Regions from separate parts of the Shinella sp. Sh6 genome, predicted to be linked through region 2. Evidence: riboswitches for the same ligand, from Rfam matches in the RefSeq annotation. Region 2 holds a riboswitch; the other holds the start of a gene.
The links. Region 2 has a riboswitch for S-adenosylmethionine ahead of ACZ5TO_RS00540 (O-succinylhomoserine sulfhydrylase). Riboswitches for the same ligand answer to the same signal wherever they lie in the genome.
Positions count from the first base shown of each region.

Region 1: linked by a shared signal. The riboswitch ahead of metA (homoserine O-acetyltransferase MetA) and the one ahead of ACZ5TO_RS00540 (O-succinylhomoserine sulfhydrylase) in region 2 are both predicted to bind S-adenosylmethionine.

Region 1 is NZ_AP044005.1:3,392,851-3,397,906, reverse strand. It holds gene ACZ5TO_RS16300 (ABC-F family ATP-binding cassette domain-containing protein) at 1-891, shown strand, start outside; SAM riboswitch at 1,013-1,090, shown strand; gene metA (homoserine O-acetyltransferase MetA) at 1,149-2,072, shown strand; gene ACZ5TO_RS16290 (N-acetyltransferase family protein) at 2,078-2,530, shown strand; gene ACZ5TO_RS16285 (aldose epimerase family protein) at 2,622-3,638, shown strand; gene ACZ5TO_RS16280 (methyl-accepting chemotaxis protein) at 3,784-5,056, shown strand, end outside.
Region 2 is NZ_AP044005.1:109,058-114,113, forward strand. It holds gene argF (ornithine carbamoyltransferase) at 1-641, shown strand, start outside; gene ACZ5TO_RS00530 (Hsp33 family molecular chaperone) at 837-1,829, shown strand; gene apaG (Co2+/Mg2+ efflux protein ApaG) at 2,013-2,405, opposite strand; gene ACZ5TO_RS00540 (O-succinylhomoserine sulfhydrylase) at 2,529-3,713, opposite strand; SAM riboswitch at 3,757-3,835, opposite strand; gene ACZ5TO_RS00545 (2'-deoxycytidine 5'-triphosphate deaminase) at 3,919-5,025, shown strand.

The DNA.
Region 1 (5,056 bases), 550 kb from region 2:
CTCGTCGGCCCGAACGGCGCGGGCAAGACGACGCTCCTGAAGATGCTGACCGGCCAGCTTGCGCCCGACAGCGGCACGGTGAAGCTCGGCACGAACCTGGAGATCGCCACGCTCGACCAGCGCCGCGAGGACCTGAACCTCGACGACACGCTCGCGCACTATCTCACCGACGGGCGCGGCGAGACGCTGCTGGTGAACGGCGAGCAGCGCCATGTGACGGGCTACATGAAGGAATTCCTCTTCCAGCCCGAGCAGGCCCGCACGCCGATCCGCAACCTTTCCGGCGGCGAGCGCGCCCGGCTGATGCTGGCGCGCATCCTCTCGCGGCCGACGAACCTTCTCATCCTCGACGAGCCGACCAACGACCTCGACATCGAGACGCTGGATCTCCTCCAGGAGATCGTCGCGGGCTTTGCCGGCACGGTGCTGCTGGTCAGCCACGACCGCGACTTCCTCGACCGCACCGTCACCTCGACCATCGCGCCCGCCGACCCGGAAAATCCGGACGGCCGCTGGATCGAATATGCCGGCGGCTATTCCGACATGATGGCCCAGCGCCGCGGCGCCATCGAGGAGAAGCGCAGGGCGGAGAAGGCCGAGAAGGCGAAGGCCTCCGATGCCGCGCCCGCCGCGGCCCCGGCGGACAAGGCGAAGGCAAAGCTCTCCTACAAGCAGAAATTCGCCCTGGAAAACCTGCCGAAGGAGATGGAGAAGGTGGAAAAGGACATCGCCGCCCGCGAGGCGAAGATGGCCGACCCGACCCTCTTCACCAAGGACCCCGCCGCCTTCAACAAGCTCGCCGCGGACCTGGAAAAGCTGCGCTCCTCACTGACGAAGATGGAAGAGGAATGGCTGGAGCTGGAAATGCTGCGGGAGGAGCTGGAGGGCTGAACGACGTTGCCGTCATCCGGTACGTTCTATCGTCATGCTCGGGCTTGACCATCGCCCGCCCGGATGCCGCCCGCGTCCGGGCCTTGCCGCGCCGATTGATTCGCGTTTGAAGTAGCGCTATCAAGGAGACCGTGGTGATTTGGCCGGCCGGCTTGCAGCCACGTTAAACAAGTCGCTAAAGGGCCGCGCGAGGAAAACCTTCCGTGGACCGGCTGTGACATCGTTGCGGCCGGTTTTTGTTTTCGATCGAGTGAAAGATGCCCATCAAGATTCCCGATACGCTTCCCGCCTTCGAAACCCTCGTGAACGAGGGCGTCAGGGTGATGACCGAAACGGTGGCGATCCGGCAGGATATCCGCCCGCTGCAGATCGGGCTGCTCAACCTCATGCCGAACAAGATCAAGACGGAAGTGCAGATGGCGCGCCTCGTCGGCGCCTCGCCCCTGCAGGTGGAACTGTCGCTGGTGCGCGTCGGCGGCCACCGCGCCAAGAACACCTCGGAAGAACACCTGCTTTCCTTCTACGATACGTGGGAGGAGGTGAAGCACCGCAAGTTCGACGGCTTCATCATCACCGGCGCGCCGGTGGAGACCCTCGACTACGAGGACGTCACCTACTGGGACGAGATGAAGCAGATCCTCGACTGGACAGAGACCAACGTGCATTCCACGCTGAATGTCTGCTGGGGCGCAATGGCGGCGATCTACCACTTCCACGGCGTGCCCAAGCGCACGCTGGACGAGAAGGCCTTCGGCGTCTACCGCCACCACAACCGCAAGCCCTCCTCGGTCTATCTCAACGGCTTCTCCGACGATTTCGAGGTGCCCGTCTCGCGCTGGACGGAGATCCGCACCGAGGACATCCGCAAGGTGCCGGCGCTCGAGATCCTGCTCGATTCGGACGAGACGGGCGTGTGCCTGGTCGAGGAGAAGGCGGGCAACCGGCTCTACATCTTCAACCATGTGGAATACGATTCCACCTCGCTCGCCGACGAATATTTCCGCGACGTCTCGGCCGGCGTGCCGATCAAGCTGCCGAAGAACTATTTCCCGCACAACGACCCGTCGCTGACGCCGCAGAACCGCTGGCGCGGCCATGCGCACCTGCTCTTCGGCAACTGGATCAACGAGATCTACCAGACGACGCCCTACGACCTTCAGAAAATCGGAACGGGAGCCTGATATTCATGAGCCGCGTCGTCATCCGCCCGCTGCACACGCATGACGAAGGCGAATGGCGGCGCTTGTGGACCGCCTATCTCGCCTTCTATGAGACGGTGCTGCCGGAAGAGGTCTATGCCAGCACCTTCGCCCGGCTGACGGGCGAGAGCGCGCAGGGCGAGTATCGCGGCCTTCTCGCCACGCTCGACGGCCGGCCCGTCGGCCTTGCGCATTACCTCTTCCACCGTTCCTGCTGGACGCTCGGCAATATCTGCTACCTGCAGGACCTCTTTGCCGATCCTGACGTGCGCGGCACCGGCATCGGCCGCGCGCTCATCGAGGGCGTCTACGCCAAGGCCGCGGAGGCCGGTGCGCCGGAGGTCTACTGGATGACGCAGGAGTTCAACGCTACCGCGCGAAAACTCTACGACCGCATCGCCGAAAAGACGCCCTTCATCGTCTACCAGAAGAATTTCTGAGGCGGATTCTAAAAAGTATGACTTTTCCGATTGCGGACCGGAGAAAATTGCAGCAGGTTGCCGCGCGGATGACCGGACGGGGGAGACAGGCGTGAGTGCAGGAAATGAGATCTTCGGGCGCCTTGCCTCCGGCGAGGCGGTCGAGCGCATCACGATCGCGGGCGGCGGCCTCACGGCCCATGTGCTGACCTGGGGCGCGGTCATCCAGGACCTTCGCCTCGAAGGCCACGATGCGCCCCTCGTGCTCGGTTTCGAGGATCTTGCCTCCTATCTCGAACACTCCCCCTATTTCGGTGCGACGCCGGGGCGCTGCGCCAACCGCATCGCCGGCGGGCGTTTCTCCATCGACGGCACGGCCTATCGGCTCGAATGCAACGAACGCGGCGTCACGCACCTGCACGGCGGCAGCGACGGCACGGGGCGGCAGAACTGGCGCATTGCGGCGCAGGGACCGGATTTCGTTACCCTGACGGTCACCGATCCCGCGGGCCGCGCCGGCTATCCCGGCAATTGCGCCATTGCCTGCACCTATCGCCTTTCCGGCGGCGGCACGCTTTCCGTCGCCTATGCGGCGAACACGGATGCGCCGACGCCGGCCAATCTCTGCCAGCACAGCTATTTCATCCTCGACGGCGGCGCCGATGCGTTCGGCCACGAGATCCGCCTTGCGGCCGAGCATTACCTGCCCGTCGACGAGAACCTCATCCCGACCGGCGAGGTCCGCCCCGTCGCCGCCACGCCCTTCGACCTTCGCGACTGGACGCCGCTCCGCCGCCAGACGGAGGAGGGCGGCATTGCCTTCGACCACAATTTCTGCCTTTCCGCCACGCGGCAGGAAAAGCGCCCTGTCGCCGAAGTGCGCAGCCCGCTTTCCGGCGTGTCGCTGTCGGTCTCGACCACCGAGCCCGGCGTGCAGCTCTATACCGGCGCCTATGTGGATTCTCCCGTTCCCGGTCTCGGCGGCCGGCACTACGGGCCTTTCGCCGGCTTCTGCCTTGAAACGCAGGTCTGGCCGGATGCCGTCAACCACGGCAATTTCCCCGATGCGGTGCTGCGCCCCGGCAAGACGTTGCGGCAGGAAACGGACTACGTGTTCCGCAAGGCCTGAGCCTTCCGGCACGGGTTTGCTGCAAGGCAACAAAATCGAAACCTTTCTGACGGAAAACCCGAGGCAAGGACCCGGAATGATGCCGGGTTGTGCGGGATTGAACGCGCCAGGACAGCGCCGGTCTCCCTGACAGGATCTGTCTCCCATGAAACTCTCGGATCTCTCCATTTCCCGGAAAGTCGGGCTTCTCGTTCTGCTGATGGGCATTGCCGCCGGCACCATCGCCGCCGTCGGCAGCCGGGGCCTTACCTCGCTCGGTTCGGCGCTGGAGGATACCGGCGCGCGCGAGGAGGTCGCCCGCGAGGCCATGGACCTGCGCATCGACGTCATCGCCATCAGCCGCATGACCTACCAGCTCGCCATGGCGCCGGAAAAGTCGGCCGATTTCGCCGCCGAGACGGAAAAGCGCGCCAAGGAAATGCTGGACCGCCTGCCGAAGATCGCCTCGACCGCCGACGCCAACGAGGAAAAGCTGCTCGAGGGCATCCGCGGCACGCTGATGCCCTATTTCGACGATATCCGCGCCATGGTGGCCATTGCCGGCTCCGACAAGGGCCAGGATCGGGCCGCCGTCCTCGCCGCGCTCGACAAGGCGCTGGAAGGCCAGAAGGCCGTCACCGTCGCGCTCAAGGAATACACGACCTATTCCGCCGAGACGCTCTCGACCGCACGCGCCGCCGCGATCTCGCGCTCGACGACCACGCAGGCCCTCCTGCTCGTCACCGCCTTCGTCTGCATCGTCGCCGGCATGCTGGCGAGCATGCTGCTGGCCCGCAACGGCATCGTGCGGCCGATCCAGCGCCTTACCGGCGTGATGTCGAACCTCGCCGCCGGCAAGCTTGACGACGAGATCCCCGGTACCGAGCGCAAGGACGAGATCGGCGCCATGGCCCGCACGCTCGACGTCTTCCGCGCCAACGAGATGCAGATGCGCGAGATGGAGGCGCAGGAAGCCGCCCTCCAGGCGCAGAGCAAGGACCTGCAGTCGAACATCAGCACCATCGTCGCCGCCGCTGCCGCCGGCGATTTCTCCCGCCGCATCACCAAGGCGTACGAGGACGAGGATCTCAGCCGCTTCGCAACCAGCGTCAACGAGCTCGTCGAGAACGTCGACCGGGGTGTCAGCGAAGTGCGCCGCGTCATCGCCTCGCTCTCCCATGCCGACCTCACGCAGGAAATGGCCGGCCATTTCCAGGGCGATTTCGCCGAGCTCCAGGCCAACGTCAACGGCGCCATGCTGACGCTGCGCAGCACCATGGCCGGCATCCTCACCACCGCCGGCACGATCACCGGCAATTCCCGCGAGCTTTCGGCGGCTGCCGACCAGCTCGCCCACCGCACGGAGCAGCAGGCCGCCTCGCTTGAGGAGACCGCCGCCGCGCTGGAAGAGATCACCACCACGGTGAAGACCTCCACGA
Region 2 (5,056 bases):
AGGTCCTCTCGCGCTATGTCGATGCCATCATGATCCGCACGACCGATCATTCGCGCCTGCTGGAGCTTGCCGAGCACGCCACCGTGCCGGTCATCAACGCGCTGACGGACCTCACGCATCCCTGCCAGATCATGGCCGACATCATGACCTTCGAGGAGCATCGCGGCTCCACCAAGGGCAAGACCTTCGCCTGGACGGGCGACGGCAACAACGTGCTGCATTCCTTCGTCGAGGGCTCCGCCCGCTTCGGCTACACGATGAAGATGGCCGTGCCGATGGGCTCGGAGCCCGACGACAGGATCCTCAACTGGGCGCGCGACAACGGCGGCAACATCCTGCTCGGCCACGATGCCGATGCGGTGGTCGACGGCGTCGACCTCGTCGTCACCGACACCTGGGTCTCGATGAACCAGGAGCACCGCGCGCGCGGCCACAACATCTTCCAGCCCTACCAGGTCAACAAGCAGCTCATGGCGCGCGCCGACAAGGATGCGCTCTTCATGCATTGCCTGCCGGCCCATCGCGGCGAGGAGGTGACGGACGAGGTGATCGACGGCCCGCAGTCCGTGGTCTTCGACGAGGCGGAAAACCGCCTGCACGCGCAGAAGTCGATCCTCGCCTGGTGCTTCGGCGCCGTCTGACGGGGCATCTTGAAAAGCTGAAAGCCGCACCCGATCTAGGGGCCATCGCAAGGCGCCGGAAGGCGCCGTCTCTGGCGCATGCCCGCCCGGTATGAAATGATCGGCGTCGGGAGCGCGAAATCACGGTTAGACGCTGTCGTGCGCGGCCGGCCCCGGGGCCGGCCGCCGCCGCGGCGTGCAAGGAGCAGAATGATGATGGCGGAAAATGCCCTGAAACTCGGCGAGCCCGGCTTTGCCGGCGACGACCATGTGCTGCCGTTCCAGGTGGAAGGCCTCGACGTGCGCGGGCGCGCCGTGCAGCTCGGCCCCATGCTCGACGGCATCCTCGGCCGGCACGATTACCCGGCGCCCGTCGCGCGGCTGCTTGCGGAAGCCATCACGCTCACCGTCCTCCTCGGCACCTCGCTGAAGTTCGAGGGCAAGCTGATCGTGCAGACCAAGGGCGACGGCCCGGTCGACCTGCTGGTCGCCGATTTCTCGGCGCCCGAGGATGTGCGCGCCTATGCCCGCTTCGACGAGGAGGCGCTGAAGGCCGCCGTCGCCGCCGGCAGGGCCGAGCCGCACGAGCTTCTCGGCAGCGGCGTCCTCGCCTTCACCATCGACCAGGGCCCGCACACCCAGCGCTACCAGGGCATCGTGCCGCTCGACGGCCATACGCTGGAGGAGATCGCCGGCGTCTATTTCCGCCAGTCGGAGCAGATCCCGACCAAGGTGCGCCTCGCTGCCGCCGAGCTCTACGACCGCGACGAGGCCGGCAAGGCGCGCCATCGCTGGCGGGCGGGCGGCATCGTCGCGCAGTTCCTGCCGCAGTCTCCCGAGCGCATGCGCCAGGCCGACCTTCCGGGCGGCGACGGCGATGAGGCCGGCCACAGGATCGCCGACGACGACAACTGGGCGGAAGCCAAAGCCATGGTCGAGACGATCGACATGGACGAACTGACGGACCCGAATGTCGGCACGGAGCGGCTGCTGTTCCGCCTCTTCCACGAGCGGGGCGTGCGCGTCTACCAGCCGCAGCAGGTCTTCGACCGCTGCTCCTGCTCGCGCGAAAAGCTGAAGGGCGTCCTCTCCGGCCTCAGCCCCGAGGAGATCATGGAGACGGCGGACGAGAAGGGCGAGATCGCGATCACCTGCGAATTCTGCTCGACGACCTACCGCTTCGAGGCGGCGGAAGTGCTGCCGCAGTAAAAAGGGCACCCCTCATCCGGCTGCCGCCACCTTCTCCCCGCGGGCGGGGAGAAGGGGAGGATGCGAGGCTTTGCCCTTCAGTCACGATAGCGATTTGAGGAAAACGGCAAGGCTCGGTTCCTTCGCCCCGCTTGCGGGGAGAAGGTGGCCGGCAGGCCGGATGAGGGGCAATCCTGCCCGGTTTCAGTTCAGAACCCGCACCTGCCCCGGCGTATCCAGCGAGAAGGCGGGAATGGCGACGTCGAAGGCTTCGCCGTTCTCCGCCTCCATCCGGTAGCGCCCGAACATGATGCCCGAGGGCGTTTCGAGCGGGCAGCCGGAGGAATATTCGTAGGTATCGCCCGGGCGGAGCACCGGCTGCTCGCCGATGACGCCCGGCCCGTTGACCTCGTCGACCTGGCCGTTCTGGTCCGTGATGTTCCAGTAGCGCGTCACCAGCCGCACGGCGATGTCCGAATGGTTCGCGATGACGACCCGGTATCCCCAGACATAGCGGCTGTCGTCCGGGTCGGACTGATCGGCCAGGTAGTAGGGCTCTACGGTTACTTCGATGTCGCGGGTCAGCGCACGATACATGGGCAAGCCTTGAACTGATTATATTCCGCTATTCTACAGGAATGTGGCGCCGTCAAGAATATGCAAAGAAGGCATCGGCCGCCCGGCCGATGCCTTCTTGTCGTTTACCTTAATGGCGCCGGCTCAGGCCTTGATCTTCGAAAGCGCCCGGGCGAAGTCCTCGATGAGGTCCTCGCTGTCCTCGATGCCGGCCGAAAAGCGCAGCGTGCCGGAAGAAAGGCCGAGCTCGGCGCGCGCCTCGTCCGTCAGGTTCTTGTGCGTCGTGGTGGCCGGGTGGGTGATGAGGCTCTTGGCGTCGCCGAGGTTGTTGGAGATCTTCACGACCTCCAGCGCATCCTGCAGCGCGAAGGCCGCGTCCTTGCCGCCCTTCAGCTCGAAGCAGACGAGCGTGGAGCCGCCGGTCATCTGCTTGGCGATGATATCGGCCTGCGGATGGTCCTTGCGGCCGGGATAGATCACCTGGGCGACCTCATTCTGCTCGGCGAGGAAGTCGGCGAGGCGGCTCGCATTCTCCGTCTGCTGCTTGACGCGCAGCGGCAGCGTCTCGATGCCCTTCAGCAGCGTCCAGGCGTTGAAGGGCGACATGGCCGGGCCCGTATGGCGGAAATAGTCGTGCAGGTGCTCGTCGATCCACGCCTTGTCGGAGAGGACGACGCCGCCGAGGCACCGGCCCTGGCCGTCGATATGCTTGGTGGCCGAGTAGACGACGACATGGGCACCGAGGTCCAGCGGCTTCTGGAAGAGGGGGGTCGCGAAGACGTTGTCGACGACGAGCTTGGCGCCGACCTGGTTGGCGAGCCTGGCGACGCCCGCGATGTCGATCACTTCCAGCGTCGGGTTGGTCGGGCTTTCCAGGAAGAAGACCTTGGTGTTCTTGCGGATCGCCTTTTCCCAGTTGGCAAGGTCGCGGCCGTCCACCAGCGTGCATTCGATGCCGTATTTCGGCGCCAGCGTCTCGACCACCCAGCGGCAGGAGCCGAAGAGCGCGCGGGCGGCGACGATGTGGTCGCCGGCCTTCAGCTGGCAGAGGATCGCCGCGGAGACGGCGGCCATGCCGGAAGCGGTGGCGCGCGCATCCTCGGCGCCTTCCAGAAGGCACATGCGCTTTTCGAACATGTCGTTGGTCGGGCTGGCGTAGCGGGCATAGATGAAGCCGTCCGTCTCGCCCTTGAAACGGGCCTCGGCCGCCGCCGAGCTGTCATAGACGAAGCCCTGCGTGAGGAAGATCGCCTCGGCGGTTTCGCCGTGCTGGGAGCGGGTGGTGCCGCCGTGAACGAGTTGGGTTGCCGGACGCCAGGACTTGCTCATGTGATCGTCGCCTTCAAACAAAAAAACCGGCCGCGTAAGCAGGCCGGTTCGATACCCGGCCTTTTTAGCTATTTGTTTTACGTGGCTGCAAGCCGGCCGGCCAAATCACCACGGGATAACCTTGCTCTTACTGCGCGCCCGCGCTTGCGTCAATTGCCCGCATTTGGTTTTGTGCGGGGCCATTCATACGGGAAACGGTAGGGTCATGGCTTCTGCGGCGCGCAGCACGGGCATTCTGGCGGATCACGCCATTCGCGGCTTGTTTACGGCCGGCCGGCTGAAAAGCGAGGCCGCGCTCGATGCCGACCAGATCCAGCCGGCAAGCCTCGACCTGCGCCTCGGCGCGAAGGCTTTTCGCGTGCGCGCCAGCTTCCTGCCGGGCCCCTCCCATCTCGTCGCCGACAAGCTCGACCGGCTGAAGCTGCACGTCGTCGACCTTGCCGAGGGCGCGGTGCTGGAGACGGGTTGCGTCTATATCGTGCCGCTGATGGAAAGCCTCGACCTGCCCGCCGAGCTTGCCGCCTCGGCCAACCCCAAGAGCTCCACCGGCCGCCTCGATATCTTCACCCGCGTCATCACCGACCGCGCACAGGAATTCGACAAGATTCCGGCCGGCTATTGCGGCCCGCTCTATCTGGAAATCTCCCCGCGCACCTTCCCCATCGTCGTGCGCCGCGGCTCGCGCCTCTCGCAGATCCGCTTCCGCAAGGGCAATGCGCTGCTGGGCGAAAGCGAACTGGTTGCGCTCCATGCCTCCGACACGCTCGTCGCCAGCGAAACGCCGAACGTTTCGGGCGGCGGCATCGCGCTCTCCATCGACCTCAAGGGCACCGGGCCGGATGGCCTCATCGGCTATCGCGGCAAGCACCATACCTCGGTCGTCGACGTCGACCGCAAGAACCAGCACGATATCTTCGATTTCTGGGAGCCGCTGTTCAGCCGCGGCCGCAACGAACTGATCCTCGACCCGGATGAATTCTACATCCTCGTCTCGCGGGAGGCCGTGCATGTGCCGCCGCTCTATGCGGCCGAGATGACGCCCTTCGATCCGCTCGTCGGCGAGTTCCGCGTCCATTACGCCGGCTTCTTCGACCCCGGCTTCGGCCATGCGCCGGCCGGCGGCTCCGGCAGCCGCGCGGTGCTGGAAGTGCGCAGCCATGAAGTGCCCTTCATCCTCGAGCACGGCCAGATCGTCGGCCGCCTCGTCTACGAGCATATGCTGGGCGCGCCCGAAGGCCTCTACGGCTCCGGCCTCGGTTCCAACTACCAGGCGCAGGGCCTCAAGCTCTCCAAGCACTTCCGCGCCGGCTGAGGCCGGGCGCTCGGCGCTTTACATTAAAGTT